DNA from 3 places in the Bacillus sp. 1NLA3E genome. Region 2 is predicted to be linked to each of the others. Evidence: riboswitches for the same ligand, from Rfam matches in the RefSeq annotation. Region 2 holds a riboswitch; each other region holds the start of a gene.

Region 1 (3,181 bases), 210 kb from region 2:
GCTGGAAGCGGTAAGAATGGAGATCCGAAGCAAGTTGAGAAAGTTGCTTCAGGAGATGTAACTCCACGCTCTGTTCCTGCTAGTTTAGAAGTATAACCACTTAAGAAATGGTACATAGCTTGTTCTTTAGTAAGCTTCGAGATTGGAGGTAATACTCCAAAAGCATCAGCTGTTAAGAAAATAATGGTATTAGGATGACCAGCAACACTTGGATCAACAATATTGCTAATTGCTTGTAATGGATAAGCTGCACGAGTGTTTTCTGTTAAGGTAGTGTCATCATAATCGGCGATACGGCTTTCGTCGTCAAGAACAACATTTTCAAGGACAGAACCAAAGCGGATTGCATCAAAAATTTGTGGTTCTTTTTCACGAGATAAATTGATGCATTTTGCATAACAACCGCCTTCAATATTGAAGACACCATTTGCTGACCAACCATGCTCGTCGTCACCGATTAATTTACGGTCTGGGTCTGCTGATAAAGTTGTTTTCCCAGTTCCAGAAAGACCAAAGAATAAAGCAACATCGCCTTCTGCCCCAACATTTGACGAACAGTGCATAGATAGAATTCCGCTTTCAGGAAGCAAGTAATTCATAATAGAAAAAATCGATTTTTTGATTTCTCCAGCATATTCTGTACCGCCAATTAAAACTGTTCTGCGTTCGAAAGAAATAATGATAAAGGTTTCTGACGCAGTACCATCAACAGCAGGATCTGCTTTAAAGTTAGGTGCGCAGATAACCGAAAATGCATTATTGTGCTCTTCTAGTTCTTTTTCGTCTGGACGAATGAATAATTGATGAGAAAAAAGATTATGCCAAGCATACTCATTGATTATTTGGATTGGCAAACGATATTTTTTATCTGCCCCTGCGAAACCACGGAAGACAAAAACTTCCTCTTGTTTTTGTAAATAAGTTACGACTTTATTGTAAAGCTTTGAAAATGCTTCTTCAGAGATCGGTGTATTTATAGAACCCCATTCGACCTTGTCCTTTGATGAAGCTTCTTCTACAATATACTTGTCTTTAGGTGAACGGCCAGTATATTTTCCAGTGGTGGCACGGACAGCGCCAGTTGATGAAATAATTCCTTCTTTTCGCTCTAATACTTTTTCAACTAACTGGGGAACTGAAAGTTGAATCTTAATGTTATTACCACTTAATAATTTACTTAGTTCATTAGAAATACTTACAGAATTCATCTGATAAATACCTTCCTTTATCAAATATTTTTGAGTGTTGTGAATAGTATAACACATTCGAGTTAATAATCTATACTATTAACTCGATTTTTAAAAAAATTATAGTTCACCTTATCATTCTTTAGTTAAATAACGTTGTTAATTAAACTAATAAGTTAAATAGGTTATCCTGTATTGTGTTATGAGGGTCAATCATGCACAACGATGCTAAATTCCATTATTATATAATTAGTGAACATTTATAAAAAACGATTGACATCATTTGACACTATACGGTATTATTCAACCTTGAACGGATACTCTCTTATCCTGAGCTGGTGGAGGGACAGGCCCAATGAAACCCAGCAACCTGCTATAAAAGAAAACCGAGATTAATCTCTCTGACAAACTTTCTTTCTAGCAAGGTGCTAACCTGACGCAAGGCATATGACCTTGAACGATAAGAGTGAAAGGCGCAAATTAGTTTGCTCAAAACCTTTCCTCATTTAAAAGGAAGGGTTTTTTATTTTGTCGCCTTTTAAATGGAAAACATGTGTGCTTTTAATAATCCCAGGTCTATATAGTTCATACACGATAAATTGGGATAAGAACTCCATGTTTATTTCATACTACATAGGGAATGAGTACCGTATCAATCTGAGGTTAATATAAGGGGTTCAGCTGTTAATCTCGTTATAAGGAAAAGGAGGAATTCAGATGTCCACAAAACGTCGTTTGTTCACTTCTGAATCAGTAACTGAAGGTCATCCAGATAAGATGTGTGACCAAATTTCTGATTCCATTTTAGATGCTATTTTAGCGAAGGATGCTAATGCCCGTGTTGCTGCTGAAACTTCAGTAACAACTGGATTAGTTCTAGTTGCTGGCGAAATTACTACATCTACTTATGTGGATATTCCAAAGATTGTTCGTGAAACGATTAAAGGTATCGGGTACGATCGTGCTAAATATGGTTTTGATTCTGAGACTTGTGCGGTTTTAACTTCTATTGGTGAACAAAGTCCTGATATTGCTATGGGTGTTAATCAGGCCCTTGAAGCACGTGAAGGTCTAATGTCTGATGAAGAAATCGAAGCAATTGGAGCAGGAGACCAAGGCTTAATGTTTGGCTATGCTTGTAATGAAACAAAAGAGCTTATGCCACTCCCAATTTCGCTTGCACACAAGCTTGCTCGTCGATTAGCAGAAGTGCGTAAGGATAAAGTTCTTGAGTACCTTCGTCCAGATGGAAAAACTCAAGTAACTGTGGAATATGATGAAAATGACAAGCCAGTTCGTATTGATACAATTGTCATCTCAACTCAGCATAATCCTGAGGTAATGTTAGAGCAAATTCAACGCAATTTAAAGGAATATGTTATCAATCCGGTTGTTCCAAAAGAACTAATCGATGAAAATACAAAGTATTTTATTAATCCAACTGGACGTTTCGTTATTGGCGGTCCTCAAGGAGATGCTGGTCTTACTGGTCGTAAAATTATCGTTGATACTTATGGTGGCTATGCTCGTCACGGCGGTGGCGCGTTTTCTGGTAAAGATCCAACAAAAGTTGACCGTTCTGCTGCTTATGCTGCACGTTATGTTGCGAAAAACATTGTTGCTGCTGGTCTCGCTGAAAAGTGCGAAGTTCAGCTTGCTTATGCGATTGGCGTTGCACGACCTGTATCGATTGCTGTTGATACATTTGGAACAGGAAAAGTAAGTGAGAATGTTCTCGTTGACCTCGTACGCAACAACTTTGACCTTCGTCCTGCTGGAATCATCAAAATGCTAGATCTTCGTCGTCCCATTTATAAGCAAACGGCTGCTTACGGCCACTTTGGAAGAACAGATGTTGATCTTCCATGGGAACGTACCGATAAAGCAGAAGGCATATTAAAACAAGCTAACCTATAAAAGAAAAACGGGGGGGTTACACGAAAGTGTAACTCCTGTTTTTTATTTTAGGTCTATTTTATGTTATTATATTGAGT
Region 2 (3,181 bases):
CGGATATTAAGGCTGGCAATGATTCAGGAATTAATACTTTAAAAATAATATGACTGTGTGTCGCCCCCATTGATTGCGAAGCTTCAATTACACCTTTATCGATTTCTCGAAGAGCAATTTCAACCATTCGTGCGTAAAAGGGTGCAGCACCTATAATTAGGGCAGGTAATGCTGCATTTGCGCCAAGCATTGTACCTAATAATAATTTAGTAAACGGAATGAGCAAAACAATTAATATGATGAAAGGGATTGACCGGAATATATTGACGAAGCCAGAGATAATAAGGTTGATGATTCTGTTTTCCCATATATTACCCTTCGCTGTCAAAAATAATAGTAACCCTAGCACTAGCCCCAAAACAAACGTGGTTAGTACCGAAATCGTAGTCATATAGATGGTTTCACGCGTTGCTGCAATTAATTGGTCCCAATTTACTATTTCCACAGAGTTAGCCATTATTTATCACCTCAACTCCTACTTGCTGCGATTGAATAAATTCTATCGCTTTGCTGATTTCCTGAGGAGCACCATCAAGATGTATAAATAAAGTCCCATAGGAGCCAGTATGTGTTTGTGAAATTTTCCCTTGTAAAATCGTAACTGTTATTTCAAATTGACGAATGAGGTTGGCAATCACTGGTTGCTCCGCCGCATCCCCAACAAAGGTTAATTGAACGACTTGGCCATGTGGATAGCGTGTTAATAAATGCTCAATGATATCTTTTGTTTCTTCAGGCTCAGTCACTTGCTGAACAAACCGTTTCGTAATCTGCTGTTCAGGATGTTTAAAGACGTCTAAAACTCGTCCAATTTCAACGATTTTCCCATCTTCCATGACCGCAACCCGGTGACAAATTTTTCTAATCACATGCATTTCATGCGTAATTAATACTATCGTTAGTCCGAGCCGTTTATTAATATCTACTAATAATTCTAAAATAGAGTCTGTAGTTTGCGGATCCAATGCCGAGGTTGCTTCATCACAAAGTAAAACTTTAGGATTATTTGCAAGTGCCCGAGCAATCCCAACCCTTTGCTTTTGTCCACCACTCAACTGAGCAGGATAGGCATCCTCTCTTCCTTCTAATCCAACTAACTTGATTAGTTCTTCCACACGTTTTTGGCGTTCTAACTTGGAAATCCCAGAAATTTCAAGTGGAAATGCGATATTTTCCCGTACAGTTCTAGACCATAAAAGGTTGAAATGTTGAAAAATCATGCTAATTTCTTGACGTGCTTTACGAAGGGCACTACCTTTAATTTTTGATATCTCCCGACCAGCAACGGTAATGGATCCTTCTGAGGGAAGTTCAAGACCATTGAACATTCGAATTAGCGTACTTTTTCCAGCTCCGCTATAGCCGATAACTCCAAAAATCTCTCCATCTTGCACTTCTAAATCTACATTGTCGACTGCTGTTACGGTACCCGACTTAGAAGGATAAATCTTTTTAACACCTTTTATTGAAATCATCCAATCACCTTCTTTTTATTCTCATAGTAATAAGAAAAGCGGAAGCGCCCCGGTTAGCGCACGACAGGACTGGAGCTATCTGACTGAGATAAAGGAAACACGGAGAGCGAAGCGATCCGATGTTGACTTATCGTAGGGAAGATAGTGAAGTACACTAGTCGCTGGGCGCTGGAGCTAGACAGTAAACTACTTCATAAGTTTATACTTTCTTATTCTGAAATAAAAATGCCTTTCTGCATATGAGCAGAAAGGCATAGTAATGTTCTATATCCCTTTCTCTCATCTTCCAAAGCAGCTTGCTTTGTGTGAATTGGCACCATTTCAATTGCAAAAAGCAAATCGACGGTTGCCGGGCTTCATAGGGCACATCCCTCCACCTCTCTTGATAAGAGTAAAATATTATATTAAGTAAACAATATTCAAACAAATCTTAACTATGATTGTGATTTTATCACGGAATAAAAATCAGTGTCAATGGAAACTTTTATTCTGAAAAAGTTATTTATCTGTTATTACAGTTAGTGAAGATACTCCTGTTGCTTTTTCTATCGCTTGCTCAAGATCCTCAATTAAGTCTTCAGCGTTTTCTATACCAACCGAAAGTCGAATTAAATCTTCTGGCACTCCTGCTGCTACTAACCCTTCATCATCTAACTGTTGATGAGTGGTACTTGCTGGATGAATAATTAAACTTTTTGCATCTCCCACATTAGCTACATGAGTCCAAAGAGAAGCTGCATTAATTAATTTTGCGCCTGCTTCTCGTCCACCTTCAATACCAAAGACCACAACTGAACCTGCACCGTTTGGTAAGTATTTATCAGCTAATGCCTTATCAGGATGTCCTTCACTACCAGGGTATAAAACCCATGCAACAGCAGGATGTGCGTCTAAATAAGCAATAATTTTCTTAGTATTGGCAATATGTTCTCTCATCCGTACAGGGAGCGTTTCTAGACCTAGAACAAATTGGAAAGCATTCTGTGGACTAATCGCTGGTCCCATATCCCTTAGCAGCTGTACTCTTGCTTTAATGATAAATGCTGCTGGTCCTACTGCATCAGTGTAAACTAGACCATTGTAACTAGGGTCTGGTTGTGTAAAAACTGGGAAGTTTCCATTTGCCCAATCAAATTTTCCGCCATCAACAATGATTCCACCTAAGGTTGTTCCGTTTCCACCTATCCATTTTGTTGCTGAGTGGATGACAATATCTGCACCGTACTCAATTGGTCTTAATAAATAAGGTGTTGCAAAAGTGTTATCAACGATTAATGGAATACCTGCTTTATGAGCGATTGCTGCAACCTTTTCAATATCTAATACCCTTAAACTAGGATTTCCAATTGTTTCTGCAAATACTGCCTTTGTTTTATCCGTAATAGCTTGATTAAAATTCTCTGGATCCTCTGGATTAACAAATTTAACATTAATCCCATACCTTGGAAGTGTATTGGCAAATAAATTATAGGTTCCTCCATAAAGGTTTGCTGAGGCAACGATTTCATCTCCGGCTTGGGCAATATTTAATATTGATAACGTAATGGCTGCCATACCACTAGATAGAGCAAGTGCTCCAATTCCGCCTTCTAATAAAGCCACTCTTTCTTCAAAGACTGTTACAGTAGGATTATGGATTCTAGTATATATATAGCCATTTTCTTTCAAACCAAAAAGATTAGCTGCGTGATCGGTGTCTTTAAATT
Region 3 (3,181 bases), 2.3 Mb from region 2:
TCATTAATTTCATAAAAAGCAGCAATAGCTAAGGACATACTGACCGTAATAACAAACAACCATTTCCCCTTAACTAAGGGGCTTTTCTTTAACAATATTTCCCTTAACAGAATGGTGATTAGACCTTTAAAAAAATGCCCAAAACGGTCGTAATGATTGCGGCGTAAATTAAAATGGTCTTTTATCCAATCGAAAAGCGGTACTTTTGAATAAGTGTAGTGCCCACCTACAAATACCAATATAGACAAAAGAGCGATGATGATATAGGAAAGGGTGGTGAGACGAAACTTATTATAGATAACAATGGCCATCATCAGTCCAATCAGAGCGGGGGACACCTCTAAAATCCAATCTGAGTATTGAACAGGTTTAATGAATGACCAAATAAAAACAGCTATTACGATGACCAATATTAATAAATGAATATAATTACTTTTCTTTTTTGCCATTTTCAAAATCACCCCTTTTATTGTGTCGTTGTGAAATTTTCCATTAAGACTGGTATAAATCTAAACTATGTCTACCACAAGATCATTCGTTATTTTTGCCTATTTGGTGATAATTATGAAATGTAAAAAATATGATGATAAAGGGTGTTATGAAGCAATAACGGCCCCACATATAGCGAGTGCCTGGAGATGAAATCAACAGGCAAGTTTAACTCAGAAATAAAAAAAGGGGGTAAATTATTGTGATTTCAAATCCGGCTGGCTTTTGGAGAAGATTGCTTGCGAACATTTTGGATGGAATTATTATTAGCTTCCCTATTTCATTAATTTGTAATTTTATTTTTAGAGAAACGAGTGCAAATGTAGTTAGCTCTATACTTGATTTGTTATATGCCTTATTAATACCAGTTATATGGTCAGGATTTACAGTTGGCAAAAGAATTGCGGGAATTAGGATCGCAAGAGTGAACGGAGAAAGTGTTGGAATAGTTACGATGCTACTTCGTTCATTAGTAGGGGCCATTGTATATACCGTTACCCTTGGAATAGGCATAATCGTAAGCGCCTTTATGGTAGGAATTCGACAGGACAAAAGGTCTATACATGATTTTATTGCTGGAACGTATGTAACTCGCGATTAAAAATTGGTGCCTGACCCCCGGTGCAGCAACGCAGTAAAGCACCGGGGGTCAGGCACCGTTTTGTATGGCAACGCAGTAAAGTGAGGCTCTTTTTGTTGTGAAGGGGTATGGATTGCGGTAGGATATGAGAGCATGTTTCGAATAGTTAAAAAATTATAAATAAATATTTTTTTAATTCACACTAAACCTATCGAAATTATATTGACAACCGATCTATTTGTGTTAAAATTTAAAATAATTAAATCTTATCCAGAGAGGCGGAGGGAATTGGCCCGAAGATGTCCGGCAACCTGCACATGTGCAAGGTGCTAAATCCAACAAAATGTAAACCATTTTGGAAGATAAGGTAAAAACATACTTACCTGAACAGTCTTTCCAAGATGGAGGGATTTTTTATTTTAAAGGAGGAGGGGCTCGTTTGGGGAAAAATCAACTTGAAGCCGTATTTTTGCAAATCACACAAACACTAGAAACAATGAAATATGGATCTATTACATTAGTGGTGCAAGACGGTAAAATCATTCAAATTGAAAAAAATGAAAAACTTAGAATTAATTGATGAAACGCAAGAAATGAAGAAATGAAACGATTGACTGCTGACTAGTAAACTAGAGGGAGTTTTATTTGTATTCCAAATGGGAATAAAACTGCCTTTAAATAAAGAATGGAGGCACAAATTTGACCGAGAAACTAACATTTAGCAATTTTGAAACTTTTACACAGATTAATATTTTAGAAGAGGATGAGACAAAGGGAGCTTTGAATGTATTGAAATGGGCTTATGACCATTATGAAGATGATGAACTAGTCTATGCCTGTAGCTTTGGAATTGAAGGAATCGTCCTCATCGACTTGATTGCAAAAGTGAATGAGTCAGCGAAAATCGTCTTTTTAGACACGGATCTTCATTTTGATGAGACTTACAACCTTATTAATGAAGTAAAGAAAAAATATCCTAATTTACGGATCGAATTGAAAAAGCCGAGTCTAACTCTTGAGGAACAAGCAGAACAATTCGGAGATGAATTGTGGGAACGAGAACCAAATAAATGTTGTGAAATAAGAAAGGTCATCCCACTTAATAGTGTTCTTTCTGGAACTACCGCTTGGTTGTCTGGATTAAGACGCGAACAATCGGAGACGAGAAAAAACACCAACTTTTTCAATCAAGACAATAAATTTAAATCTATTAAAATTTGTCCATTAATACATTGGACGTGGAAGGATATTTGGAGATACGCTCACAAAAATGGCTTACCATACAATGTACTTCACGACAATGGATATCCAAGCATTGGGTGCAAACCTTGTACAGCGCCTGCTTTCAATGCCGAGGATTTACGTTCAGGCAGATGGACTGGTACTGGTAAAATTGAGTGCGGACTTCATCTATAAAAGGTAAACCACTATGACTTTAACTTATTTGGCTGGAGCAGTGGCACTATTTTTTGCAATGAACATCGGAGCAAGTGGAGCAGCAGCTTCTGTAAGTGTTGCTTATGGGTCAGGAGCGATTTCTAATAGAAAAAAAGCTCTTTTGCTGTGCGGAATTGCCATTTTTGTTGGTGCTGTCCTGGGTGGAAGTGAAGTTACGAAAACGATTGGTTCTAATATTATCCCGCAATCGTTCTTAAATGCGAAGGTGGTTCTGATCATATTATCATCGGCGGCCATTTCTCTTTTTATTGCCAATTTGATTGGCATCCCTCTTTCCACAAGTGAGATTACCGTTGGATCTGTGGTGGGAGTGGGCGTTGCTTACAAGGCATTGTTTATCAATAATATTCTTGTTATTGTAAGTTTTTGGATTATCATCCCAGCTATCGCATTTGTCATCGCCATTATCTTAGGGAAAGGGATCCATAGACTCGAGAAACGTTATCCAGTGCTTTCGAAAGATAAGTATAAACCTATTCTCTCAATATTTGTGATTATTGTCGGGTTTTTAGAAGCCTTCTCGGCAGGGATGAACAATGTTGCCAATGCCGCTGGGCCAATGGTAGGAGCTGGATTAATTTCAATAAAAACAGGAATTGTTGTGGGTGGTTTTTTTATCGCCTTAGGTGCCATTACCCTTGGCGGTAGAGTGTT

The links. A riboswitch is a leader RNA that binds a small molecule or an ion and turns the genes downstream of it on or off. The one in region 2 is predicted to bind S-adenosylmethionine.
Region 1: it holds a riboswitch for S-adenosylmethionine, as region 2 does, so the genes downstream of both, metK (methionine adenosyltransferase) here and B1NLA3E_RS19525 (methionine ABC transporter ATP-binding protein) in region 2, are expected to answer to the same signal.
Region 3: it holds a riboswitch for S-adenosylmethionine, as region 2 does, so the genes downstream of both, B1NLA3E_RS24725 (YezD family protein) here and B1NLA3E_RS19525 (methionine ABC transporter ATP-binding protein) in region 2, are expected to answer to the same signal.

What each region holds. Positions count from the first base shown of each region.
Region 1 covers NC_021171.1:3,838,678-3,841,858, reverse strand. Annotated here, with positions in the region: gene pckA (phosphoenolpyruvate carboxykinase (ATP)) at 1-1,208, opposite strand, end outside; SAM riboswitch class I at 1,510-1,654, shown strand; gene metK (methionine adenosyltransferase) at 1,905-3,104, shown strand.
Region 2 covers NC_021171.1:4,049,433-4,052,613, forward strand. Annotated here, with positions in the region: gene B1NLA3E_RS19520 (methionine ABC transporter permease) at 1-457, opposite strand, end outside; gene B1NLA3E_RS19525 (methionine ABC transporter ATP-binding protein) at 450-1,475, opposite strand; SAM riboswitch class I at 1,752-1,867, opposite strand; gene B1NLA3E_RS19530 (O-acetylhomoserine aminocarboxypropyltransferase/cysteine synthase family protein) at 1,974-3,181, opposite strand, start outside.
Region 3 covers NC_021171.1:1,727,696-1,730,876, forward strand. Annotated here, with positions in the region: gene B1NLA3E_RS08335 (DUF2238 domain-containing protein) at 1-449, opposite strand, end outside; gene B1NLA3E_RS08340 (RDD family protein) at 689-1,090, shown strand; SAM riboswitch class I at 1,333-1,438, shown strand; gene B1NLA3E_RS24725 (YezD family protein) at 1,509-1,649, shown strand; gene B1NLA3E_RS08350 (phosphoadenylyl-sulfate reductase) at 1,769-2,485, shown strand; gene B1NLA3E_RS08355 (inorganic phosphate transporter) at 2,499-3,181, shown strand, end outside.